Regions from separate parts of the Paenibacillus sp. SSG-1 genome, predicted to be linked through region 1. Evidence: predicted binding sites of a transcription regulator. Region 1 holds the regulator's gene; each other region holds the start of a gene.
The links. The regulator Rex, encoded in region 1, represses fermentation and respiration genes when NADH is low (regulators of the CRP and FNR family bind a similar motif). The targets are predictions, from matches to a motif close to TTGTGAAATATTTCACAA.
Positions count from the first base shown of each region.

Region 2: nadA (quinolinate synthase NadA) is a predicted target of Rex. The motif match lies at 1,636-1,653, and genes of this name have one in related genera.
Region 3: pflB (formate C-acetyltransferase) is a predicted target of Rex. The motif match lies at 2,062-2,079, and genes of this name have one in related genera.

Region 1 covers NZ_MBRK01000001.1:3,727,178-3,730,966, reverse strand. The annotation lists gene dinG (ATP-dependent DNA helicase DinG) at 1-1,233, shown strand, start outside; gene BCV73_RS17155 (redox-sensing transcriptional repressor Rex) at 1,350-2,036, shown strand; gene BCV73_RS17150 (amidohydrolase) at 1,990-3,324, shown strand; gene BCV73_RS17145 (cell wall elongation regulator TseB-like domain-containing protein) at 3,366-3,789, shown strand, end outside.
Region 2 covers NZ_MBRK01000001.1:6,345,479-6,349,267, forward strand. The annotation lists gene nadB (L-aspartate oxidase) at 1-581, opposite strand, end outside; gene nadA (quinolinate synthase NadA) at 621-1,559, opposite strand; gene ftsH (ATP-dependent zinc metalloprotease FtsH) at 2,001-3,789, opposite strand, start outside.
Region 3 covers NZ_MBRK01000001.1:1,119,229-1,123,017, reverse strand. The annotation lists gene pflB (formate C-acetyltransferase) at 1-2,032, opposite strand, end outside; gene mobA (molybdenum cofactor guanylyltransferase) at 2,142-2,765, opposite strand; gene adhE (bifunctional acetaldehyde-CoA/alcohol dehydrogenase) at 2,870-3,789, opposite strand, start outside.

The DNA.
Region 1 (3,789 bases):
GACAAGCTGAGCGAATTGCTCTTCGGCCTGCTTCCGGAACGGAGCGACGCTGCTCCCGGCGACGGCGGCCAGTATACGCTGCGCCTTCAGCCGGGGAAAAAGCCGAAAGAGTGGGAGACGCTGGCGGCGCTCGAAAACCAGATCTTTGTCACGGTGGGGGAAATCGTCCGCAAAGGCGAAAAGATGCTGGCCGAATACAAGGAGGAGCAGGATGATTACGGTTCCGACAGCCTGATCACCGATATCGGCGGGCTGCTCAAGGACCTCAGCTCCGAACGGGAGAATCTCCGGTTCTTTATGACGCTGAACGACGAAACCGTCGTGTACTGGATGGAAGCGAGCGGCCATTTCCGCAGCAAATCGCTCCAGCTGTACGCTGTTCCGGTTGACGTCAGCAAGCAGCTCAAGGAGCTGTTTTTTGATAAGAAAAAGAGCGTCATCCTGACGTCCGCCACCTTATCCGTAGATAAATCGTTCCAGTATATGATCGATAACCTCGGACTACAGGAGGACCAGGACAGCGGACGCCTTGTGACGGTCCAGCTTCCGTCCCCGTTCCGGTACAGGGACCAGGCGCTGCTCGTCATTCCGCGGGATTTTCCAAGCGTGAAGGGAAGCGTCGGGGACGCCCTGTTTGTCGAAACGCTGGCCCGCTCACTGGCGGACGCCGCGATCGCCACCCACGGCCGGATGCTGGTGCTGTTCACCTCGTACCGCATGCTGCGCCAGGTATACGAGCCGCTGAAAGAAGCCCTTGCACAAAGCGACATCGCCGTGCTTGGACAGGGCGTTGACAGCGGCAGCCGCACGAAGCTGATCCGGCGGTTTACGGACAGCAGCGCTTCGGTGCTGCTTGGAACGAGCAGCTTCTGGGAAGGCGTGGACATCCCGGGTGAAGCGCTGACTTGCCTGGCCATCGTCCGGCTCCCGTTCCAGCCGCCGAACCATCCGCTGGTGGAAGCGAAGAGCGAGCTGCTGCAGCGCCAGAAGAAGAACCCGTTCATGAAGCTGTCGGTCCCGCAGGCCGTCATCCGCTTCAAGCAGGGCTTCGGGCGGCTGGTCCGCACCGCCCATGACCGGGGCATCGTCATCGTATACGATACGCGCGTCATCGAATCGTATTACGGGAAGTACTTCCTGTACTCGCTGCCTGGACCGAAAATGGAGCATATGCAGACAGACCAGATGGTTCCGCGCATCTCTGAATGGCTTCATCAGGACGGTGTGTCTTAAATGAGTCCATTAGATAGATTGAACTAAAGCGGTTAGAACAGGAAATTCAATGCAAAACTTTAGTTCAATCTATATAACCAAATAAATATTCAAGCCGTTCAATAGGGGGAACATGCATGAAATCGGAGAAAATATCCGAGGCGGTTGTCCGCAGATTGCCTATATATCTTAGATATCTAAATGAGCTGAACAAGCGGGAGGTGGCCACGGTCTCCTCCCAGGAGCTCGGGCAGAAGCTGGATCTCAACCCGGCGCAGATCCGTAAGGATTTGGCGTATTTCGGGGATTTTGGCCGTAAGGGGATAGGGTATGACGTATCCTATCTCATCGAGAAGATCCGTCAAATTTTGAATTTGGACCAGCAGATCAACGCGGTGCTGGTCGGAGCGGGGAATCTTGGTCAAGCTTTGTCCAACTATAACTTTTACCTGAAGGAAAATATGAAGATCGTGGCCGTGTTTGACGCCAATCCGTCCAAAATCGGCACACGGATCAACACCTTGACGGTACAGGCCATGGATGAGCTGAAAGAAACGATACAAAGCAAAAATATCCGGATCGGGATCATTACAGTCCCGGATTTCGAAGCACAAAACGTCGCCGATCAGCTGATTGCGGCCGGGATCGAGGCGATTCTGAATTTTGCGCCGACGATTCTGAAGGCGCCGGCTAGCATCCGGATCCATGCCGCCGATTTTACGACGGATTTGCTCAGCCTCGCTTATTATTTGAACAACGGAAAGGACGACACGGAAGATGACGGACAATTTGAAGAGCTCCAGCAGCCGGAGCGCCAATCCTAAATGGGCCATCAAGAACGGCAGCTTTGCCGTTTTGCGGCCGGAGCAGCCGGTATTGCACGGCTGGATGGTCATTGAGGGCGACCGCATCACCTATATCGGTGAAGAGGAGCCGCAGCTGGAGGAGGGCGTACAGGTCGTCGACGGCACGCATTTATTTTTTATGCCGGGCCTGATCAACACCCATGGACATACCGCCATGTCGCTGCTGCGAGGTTACGGAGATGACATGGTGCTCCAGGAATGGCTGCAGGAAAAAATGTGGCCGATGGAAGCGAAATTCACGTCCAGTGACGTCTACTGGGGGACTTCGCTGTCCGTGCTTGAAATGCTGAAGGGCGGTACGACGACGTTCCTCGATATGTACGATCATATGGATCAGGTGGGCAAAGTGGTGACTGAATCCGGCATGCGCGCTGCCCTGACCCGCGGTGTCATCGGTCTGTGCCCGGAGGATGTGCAGCGTCACAAGCTGAACGAAGCCATTCAGTTCGCCAAGGACTGGCACGGGCAGGCAGACGGCCGGATCACGGCGATGATTTCTCCGCATGCCCCGTACACATGCCCTCCTGATTTTATCGAGAAGTTCGTTCAGGCGGCGCATGACCTGGATCTGCCGATGCATACGCATATGTCGGAGACCAAGGCGGAAGTGGAGCAAAATGTACGCGATTATGGAACGCGTCCGGCGATTCATTTGGAGAAGCTCGGCATGTTCTCACGGCCGACGATTCTGGCACACGCGGTCCATTTAACAGACGAGGAAATCGACATTTTGGCGAAGCATCACGTGACGGTATCACACAACCCTGGCAGCAACCTGAAGCTGGCGAGCGGTGTGGCCCGCGTTACCGACATGATGCAGGCAGGCATTACGGTTTCCCTGGGAACCGACAGTGCGGCGAGCAACAACAATTTGGACATGTTTGAAGAAATGCGCCTTGCCGCTTTGATACATAAGGGCGTCTCGGGAGATCCGACGGCGGTTCCCGCGGCGGAAGCACTGCGTATGGGCACGATCTACGGAGCCCAATCCTTGTTCCTGGAGGGAGTCGGTGCACTTGAGGCCGGGATGAAGGCGGATTTTATCGCGGTGAATACGGATCAGGCTCATTTTCTGCCGCGTACGGACTTCATTTCACACGTCATTTATTCGGCCAGCGCGAAGGACGTTGAGCATGTCTGGGTGGACGGGAAGCAGGTCGTGAAGCACGGCAGCTGTCTCACCCTGGACGAGGAACGCATCCGCAGGGAAGCCCAAGCGGCTTTTGAAGGTCTTCTCTCCCGATAAGACCGGGATGATTAGCTCACCTTTCAGAAAGGAAGTTCAGGTTGAAGAACAAGAAAAAATGGATCTTTCTCGGCATTGTCGCCCTGCTGCTGATCATTTTCGGCGCTTACCGTTATTTTATTTACGTGCTGCAGGATCAATGGAGCGAAAAGGACACCGCTATTGCCAAAGCGAAGCAGGAAGCCGGAATCGTGTCGGTCGCCGATGCCCAAAAGTCGGTGTGGGACCAGAACAGCATCTACTGGGTCGTGGAAGGGACGAACAAGACGGGCCAGGAGGTCATGGTCTGGGTGCAGTTCACCGATCAGGGAAAACCCAAGGAAGGCCAAAATACCGTACATCAAGAGCTTTTGAGCAGCGGTATGTCCAAAGAGAAGATGAAGGCCAAAATCAAAAGCTCCATTCCCGGCATTAAAGATATGCGCCTCGTACCGGGTGTCTATAACGGAGAATACGTATGGCAGC
Region 2 (3,789 bases), 2.6 Mb from region 1:
TGCACAAAGATCCGCTGTCCATCCGGGCGCTGAACCAGTGCTCCCTTGCACTCGCCGTCTTCTGTAATAACGTCTATTACAAAGTGATGCTCCCATACCTCAATATGATCATGCTCCGCAACCTTCTCCGCCAGCGCTCTGACAATTTCGTAGCCGGTCGCGTCCCCGTTGGCATGCAAAATTCGCCGGTGGCTGTGCGCGCCTTCCTGTGTCAGGGCAAGCTCCCCGTTCTCCAGGTCAAACGTTGTGCCGAGCCGGATCAGCTCCTTGACGCCCTCCGGGCCTTCATTGACCAAGAGGTCCACCGAGGAGGACGAACACAGCCCTGCACCCGCCATCAGCGTATCCTGCCGGTGATACTGAGGGGAATCATCCTCCGAAATGACCGCGGCAATCCCCCCTTGTGCATACCGGGTGTTGCTTTCGAGCAGTGCCTTTTTCGTGATCATGATGACGTGCCGGTCCTGGCTTGCCTGAATCGCCGTATACAACCCGGCTATGCCCGAGCCGATGACGATGACATCCGTCTTGGTCCGGGGCAAAGTCTGCAGATCAAAGTCAACCAGATATTGTGGAATCATGTGCCTGTTCACCTGTCTTAAGAGAAAGAGTAGCGCATGCTACTGTACTTGTAACATGCGCTCTAAAGAAGTTCTGGCTTTATCTGCAACAACCGGCGGCACGTAGATTTGCGGCTTCATGGTTTCCAGACACTTCACCAGTTTTTTCAGATTGTTCACCTTCATGTTCGGGCATACCAAAAACTTGGTGGCGAAATGAAACTCCTTATCCGGGCTGTCGAGACGAAGCTGGTATCCGGTACCGTCTTCGGTTCCGACGATAAACTGTTTGCTGCTTGATTTTTTGCAGTATTCCAAAATCGCCGTGGTGCTGCCGACGAAATCGCCCATGGCTACGACCTCCGGACGGCATTCCGGGTGTACGACAAACTCGGCGTCGGGATATTTGGCTTTCATCTCCACAACGTCTTTTACCGTCAGCATATCATGCGTATTGCAGTACCCTTCCCAAATGATGAGCTTCTTGTCGGTATGCTGCTGCACATAGTGACCCAAATTTTTGTCCGGTACCCAGATGATCTCATCGGAATCGACCGATTGAATCACCTTTACCGCATTGGAAGAGGTACAGCAAATATCCGTTTCCGCCTTGATCTCTGCCGAAGAGTTGATATACGTAACGACTTTGGCGTTAGGATGCTGCGCTTTCAGTTTGCGGAGTCCGTCCACGTTGACCATATCGGCCATTGGACAGCCTGCACGCTCATCCGGAATCAGCACCGTTTTGTTCGGAGCCAGAATCTTAGCGCTTTCACCCATAAAATGAACGCCGCAGAAGACGATGACTTCCGCATCGGTTTGAGCCGCTTTCTGGGCAAGCAGGAAGGAATCGCCACGGAAATCCGCTACTTCCTGAATTTCATCCCTTTGATAATAATGCGCCAAAATAATGGCGTTTCTTTCCTTCTTTAGCTTAAGCAGCTTCTCCGTCAGTTCCCGCTTTTGTTCCTGCTTATGCTCCAGTGCCAGAGCTTCCACCAGTAACCCACTCCCTCTGAAATCCCATGATTTTACCCGGTTGATGGCTTCATAACCTCATAACATCATGAATAGTTTGTGAAAATTCTCCCAAAGTTGCCCGTTGCAACCTCGAGACCATCTTGTTTATCAACTAATTTACACAAGGTTCACGATACTGTCAATTGACTAAAATGATCTTTATATGCTATCTAGCCGGAAGAAAACAAAGCTTCCCGCTCGATTCCGTCCGATTAGGCCGCCTCGCTTCTGTTTGGAGCTTGCAGCCGCCCCAATCGCTACTATGCCTCAAAAAAAAATAACTGGTACAACAGAGTTAAGGCGGAACGTTGTCGGCTTCAATGCTTGGACACCCCAAATGGCCCCCGCTCATATTTCCTGGCAAACGACACAAAAAACCCGGAGACGGCTAACCGTCTCCGGGCTGTTGTTGTAATGGGATTAGGATCTGGATTCCGGCGGTGTTCCGCCGTTGCCCGAACCTGGATTCTCATTCGTTCCATCATTGTTATTTGGAATGTCGCCCGGCGTATCCGTGTTGATATCGCTTGGCGGGTCATTCGGCAAGTTGGATGGAACATCGTTCGGAATTTCTTCCGTTGGCAGGCTGGTATTATCCTTGCCCTGAATGCGTACACGCACGTCACCGACGTTGTCGATGACAGGGGCGCCATGCTCGGAAGAACCTTCATCATTTCCGCTTCCGCCCTCTTTCGGGCCGTCTTCAGAAAGATAACCTTGCTCGATCAGTTCCTTAATCTGTTCAAGCTCGAGCGTCTCCTTCTCAAGCAGCGTGTTCGCGATGAGGTGAACCTCTTTCGAGTACTTGGTCAGCAGGTCTCTCGCCCGCTCGTAGCACTCGTTTGTCATGCGCTGCATTTCCTGGTCGATCTCATAAGCGATCGAATCACTGTAGTTCTGCTCGTGACCGAGGTCACGGCCCAGGAATACCTGACCTTGCGAGGACCCGAACTGAAGCGGTCCAAGCTTCTCACTCATACCGTATTCCATAATCATGCTGCGGACGATGCCCGTAGCCTGCTGGAAGTCGCTGTATGCGCCTGTACCGATTTCACCGATAAACAGTTCCTCGGAGACCCGGCCGCCCAAGAGACCCGTCACCTTATCAAGCAGCTCCTGCTTGGTCACAAGCATCCGGTCTTCCTTCGGCATCATGATGACATATCCGCCGGCGCGTCCGCGCGGAATGATCGTTACCTTGTGTACCATATCGGCATGCTCCAAGAAGTAGCCCACAATCGTGTGGCCGGCTTCGTGGTAAGCGACAATCCGCTTCTCCCGGTCGCTGATCACGCGGCTGCGCTTCTCGGTACCGACGATGACACGGTCAATCGCTTCATCAACTTCTCGCATGGAGATGTCTTTACGGTTACGGCGTGCAGCAAGCAGCGCCGCTTCGTTCATCAGGTTCTCCAGCTCGGCGCCGGTAAAACCTGTCGTACGTTTAGCCACAACATCCAGCTTGACGTCTTTGGTCAGAGGCTTGTTGCGTGCATGAACCTTCAGTACTGCCTCGCGGCCTTTCACGTCTGGACGATCGACCGTAATTTGACGGTCAAAACGGCCTGGACGCAGAAGCGCAGGGTCGAGGATGTCGGCACGGTTCGTTGCAGCCACGATGATGATGCCTTCGTTACCGCCGAAACCGTCCATCTCAACGAGGAGCTGGTTCAGCGTCTGTTCGCGTTCGTCATGCCCGCCGCCAAGTCCGGCACCGCGCTGACGACCTACGGCGTCAATCTCGTCAATGAAGATAATACATGGTGCGTTTTTCTTGGCGTTCTCGAACAAGTCACGCACACGGGATGCACCGACCCCGACGAACATTTCCACAAAGTCCGAACCGGAAATACTGAAGAACGGAACTCCGGCTTCACCCGCTACAGCGCGGGCGAGGAGGGTTTTACCTGTACCTGGAGGGCCTACGAGGAGAACCCCTTTAGGAATACGGGCACCTACTGCGGCAAATTTCCGCGGATCCTTCAGGAACTCAACGACTTCGACAAGCTCCTGCTTCTCTTCGTCAGCTCCCGCAACATCCTCAAAGGTAACCCTTTTCTTCTCTTCATTATATAGGCGGGCGCGGCTCTTGCCGAAGTTCATAACCTTGCCCCCGCCTCCCTGCGCTTGATTGAACAGGAAGAAGAAGAGAATAAACATAATAACCAAAGGAATCAGGGAAGAGAGCAGCGTCAGCCAGACGCTTTCG
Region 3 (3,789 bases), 2.6 Mb from region 1:
TGCCGAGCGCCTTCGGAATGATCGAGAATGTATTGGAAATGCCGTCCAGGCTGTGCTCATAAGGGATTTTGGCGACCGAAGCCAGCGAAGCGAGCGCGCCTTTGCGGTCGCGTCCGTGCATCGGGTTCGCGCCCGGTGCAAACGGCTGTCCGGCCTTGCGGCCGTCCGGCGTGCTGCCTGTCTTCTTGCCGTATACGACGTTTGACGTAATCGTCAGAACCGACATGGTCGGAATCGCGCCGCGGTACGTCTTATGCTTGCGCAGCCGGTTCATGAACCCTTCCGCCAGCTCCACGGCGAGCTGGTCGACCCGGTCGTCGTTGTTGCCGTATTGCGGATACTCGCCTTCGATTTCAAAATCGACCGCGATCCCTTTTTCGTTGCGAATCGGGCGAACCTTCGCGTAACGAATGGCGCTCAGGCTGTCGGCCACGACCGACAGGCCGGCGATGCCGCAGGCCATCGTCCGGACAATATCCCGGTCATGAAGGGCCATTTCAATGCGCTCGTAGCAGTATTTGTCATGCATATAATGGATCACGTTCAGCGTGTTGATGTACAATTTCGCCAGCCAATCCTGGATGACGTCGAACTTTGCTTTCACTTCCTCATAGTCCAGCACCTCGGACGTGATCGGCGCGATGGCCGGTCCGACCTGGGCGCCGCTCTTCTCGTCGACGCCGCCGTTGACGGCATACAAGAGCGCCTTGGCCAGATTGGCCCGGGCTCCGAAGAACTGCATCTGCTTGCCGATCCGCATCGCGGATACGCAGCAGGCGATGCCGTAATCGTCGCCGAAGTGCGGACGCATCAGGTCGTCGTTTTCGTACTGGATCGAACTGGTCTCGGCCGACACTTTGGCGCAGAACTTCTTGAAGTTCTCCGGCAGCTGCGCCGACCACAGCACCGTCAAGTTCGGCTCGGGCGCAGGTCCCAGGTTGTAGAGGGTATGCAGGAAGCGGAAGGAGTTCCGCGTCACGCGCGTTTTGCCGTCAAGCCCCATGCCGCCGACCGACTCGGTCACCCATGTCGGATCGCCGCTGAACAGCTCGTTGTAATCCGGCGTGCGCAAAAATTTGACGATCCGCAGCTTCATGACGAAATGGTCGACGATCTCCTGCGCCAGGCTCTCCGTCAGCGTGCCTTCCGCGAGGTCGCGTTCGATATATATGTCCAGGAAGCTGGATACCCGGCCAAGGCTCATCGCCGCTCCGTTCTGCTCCTTAATGGCTGCCAGATAAGCGAAGTAGAGCCACTGCACCGCCTCTTTGGCGTTCATCGCGGGTCTCGAGATATCATGTCCGTAAGATGCGGCCATCGCCTTCAGCTCGCCGAGGCTTCGGATCTGTTCGGACAGCTCTTCGCGCAGCCGGATGACGTCTTCGCTCATCGCATCGACTTCGAGCTGGAGCAGCTCCTCCTTCTTGCCTTGGATGAGGCGGTCGACGCCATACAGCGCCACGCGGCGGTAGTCGCCGATAATCCGGCCCCGTCCGTAGGCATCCGGAAGGCCCGTGATAATGCCGGCCTTGCGGGCTGCGCGCATCTCGGACGTATAGGCGTCGAACACGCCTTGGTTATGCGTCTTGCGCAGATCGGTAAAAATACGCTCCAGTTCCGGGTTCAATTGATACCCGTACGCATTGCAGGCATCGACGACCATCCGGATGCCGCCGAACGGCTGAACGGCACGCTTAAGCGGTGCGTCGGTCTGCAATCCGACGATGGTTTCCTTGTCCTGGTCGATGTATCCCGCTGCATGCGAGGTTATGGTGGAGACCGTGTTCACGTCCACGTCGTGAATGCCGCCCCGCTCCCGCTCTTCCTTTAACAGCTGGCTGACCTGCTTCCACAGATCCAGCGTGTTCTCCGTTGGCGGCGCAAGGAACTGCTCATCGCCCTCATACGGTGTGAGATTGCGCCCGATAAATGAATTGACGTCAATATTTTTCTGCCAGCTGCCTCCCGCAAAACCGCGCCATGCCTCCTCGAATCCAGCCCGGTTCTTTACTTCGCTTTCTTTCATCGCCATGATCAAGCACCTCCGTTTTCTATGCTTTCATGTTACTTTTTTCACAGGTTAAAGACAGTGATTTTTCTCACTCTTTTTACTTTTCTCACCATCTTCGCTGCCGTTATTTTTATTTGAACGATCTAGATGCTTTCCCTTCGTCAGCCAAAAATTCGGTCAGCGCATCTCCCCAAGCATCTTCGAGTGTGCGAACAAAGCCGCCGTCCATGCCTTGATACCCGAAATCCGTTTCCGCAACCGTCAGATAACGAAGCTGGCGAACCAGACCATCAGCTTCCGTATGGCCGCTCTCCAGAAACTGCCCAAAATACACGGCGCAGGAGCGATCATAAATACCGTGAAGCGGATGGAGCCTGCCGCCGATCATCGGCAGGACGGCGTCGAGCCCGTCCTCCAGCCTCAGCGCCATCAGCTCAGCGGCGTCGGCCGAGGGATACGGCATGTGGCAGCCGATAATCCACACGGCCCGGTGTTTAGACAGGGAGAGGCCCGCGTGCATGCCGCCAAGCATTCCTTTTCCGACATAATAATCCGTAATGATCCGGATATCCCGGTCCACCTGGCGAAGCAGCGGCCGGGGATCGTCCGTCACGATCGTAATCTCGCCGCAGCACTTCCGCATTTCACGGATCTGCCGCTGCAGCAGCGTTTCTCCTTGAATCATCCGGAATAGGGTAGGTGCGCCTTTCGTAGAACCATGATTGCCGCCTGCCAAAATAACGCCGGACAGCATATGAATCACTCCTTTCCACTGCGATCAACGCACATCACGATTCTGAGACAAGAAGGCTGCCGACGCTTTCGGTCGGCAGCCGGCTGGATCATGCGGTGCAGCTCCTAGAATTTGCCGTAGAAGGCGTTCCGGTAAACGTCCGCCAGTTCACTGACCAGCGGCATCCGCGGGTTGGCCGTCGTGCACTGATCTTCGAACGCACGGTCGGCCAAATAATCCACTTTAGCCTCGAAATCGGCCGGGTCAAAGCCGAGATCCTGGAATTTCTCAGGAATGCCCAGCGACTGGTTCAACTTGCGCACCGCCTCGATCAGGCTGTTGACACCTTCCTCCGTATTCCGGGACGGCAGGCCGAGCATCCGGGCGATTTCCGCATAGCGCAGGTCGGCCACGAAATGGTTGTATTTCGGGAAGGACGCGAACTTCGTCGGTTTCTGCGCATTGTACCGGATGACATGCGGCATCAGGATCGCATTCGTCCGCCCGTGGGCCGTATGGTACTGGCCGCCCCACTTGTGGGCCAGGCTGTGGTTGATGCCGAGGAAGGCGTTGGCAAACGCCATGCCGGCAATCGTCGACGCGTTATGCATCTTCTCCCTGGCCAGCGGATCCGCCGTGTGGAAGGACTTTTCCAGATTTTCAAACACCAGCCGGATCGCATGAAGCGCAAGCCCGTCAGTGTAATCGCTCGCCATGACGGAAACGTACGCCTCGATGGCATGCGTGAGGACGTCCATGCCGGTGTCGGCCACCGCCGTTTTCGGCAGGCTGTACACGAATTGCGGGTCGATGATCGCCACGTCCGGCGTCAGCTCGTAATCGGCGAGCGGATACTTCGTATTCCCTTCCTTCTTGTCCGTGATGACCGCAAAAGAAGTCACTTCCGAGCCGGTGCCCGAAGTGGTCGGGATCGCGACAAACTGTGCCTTTTCGCCAAGCCGCGGATACTTATAGACCCGCTTGCGGATATCCATGAACTTCTGCTTCAGCGAGTGGAAGCTGGTGTCCGGATATTCGTAGAAGA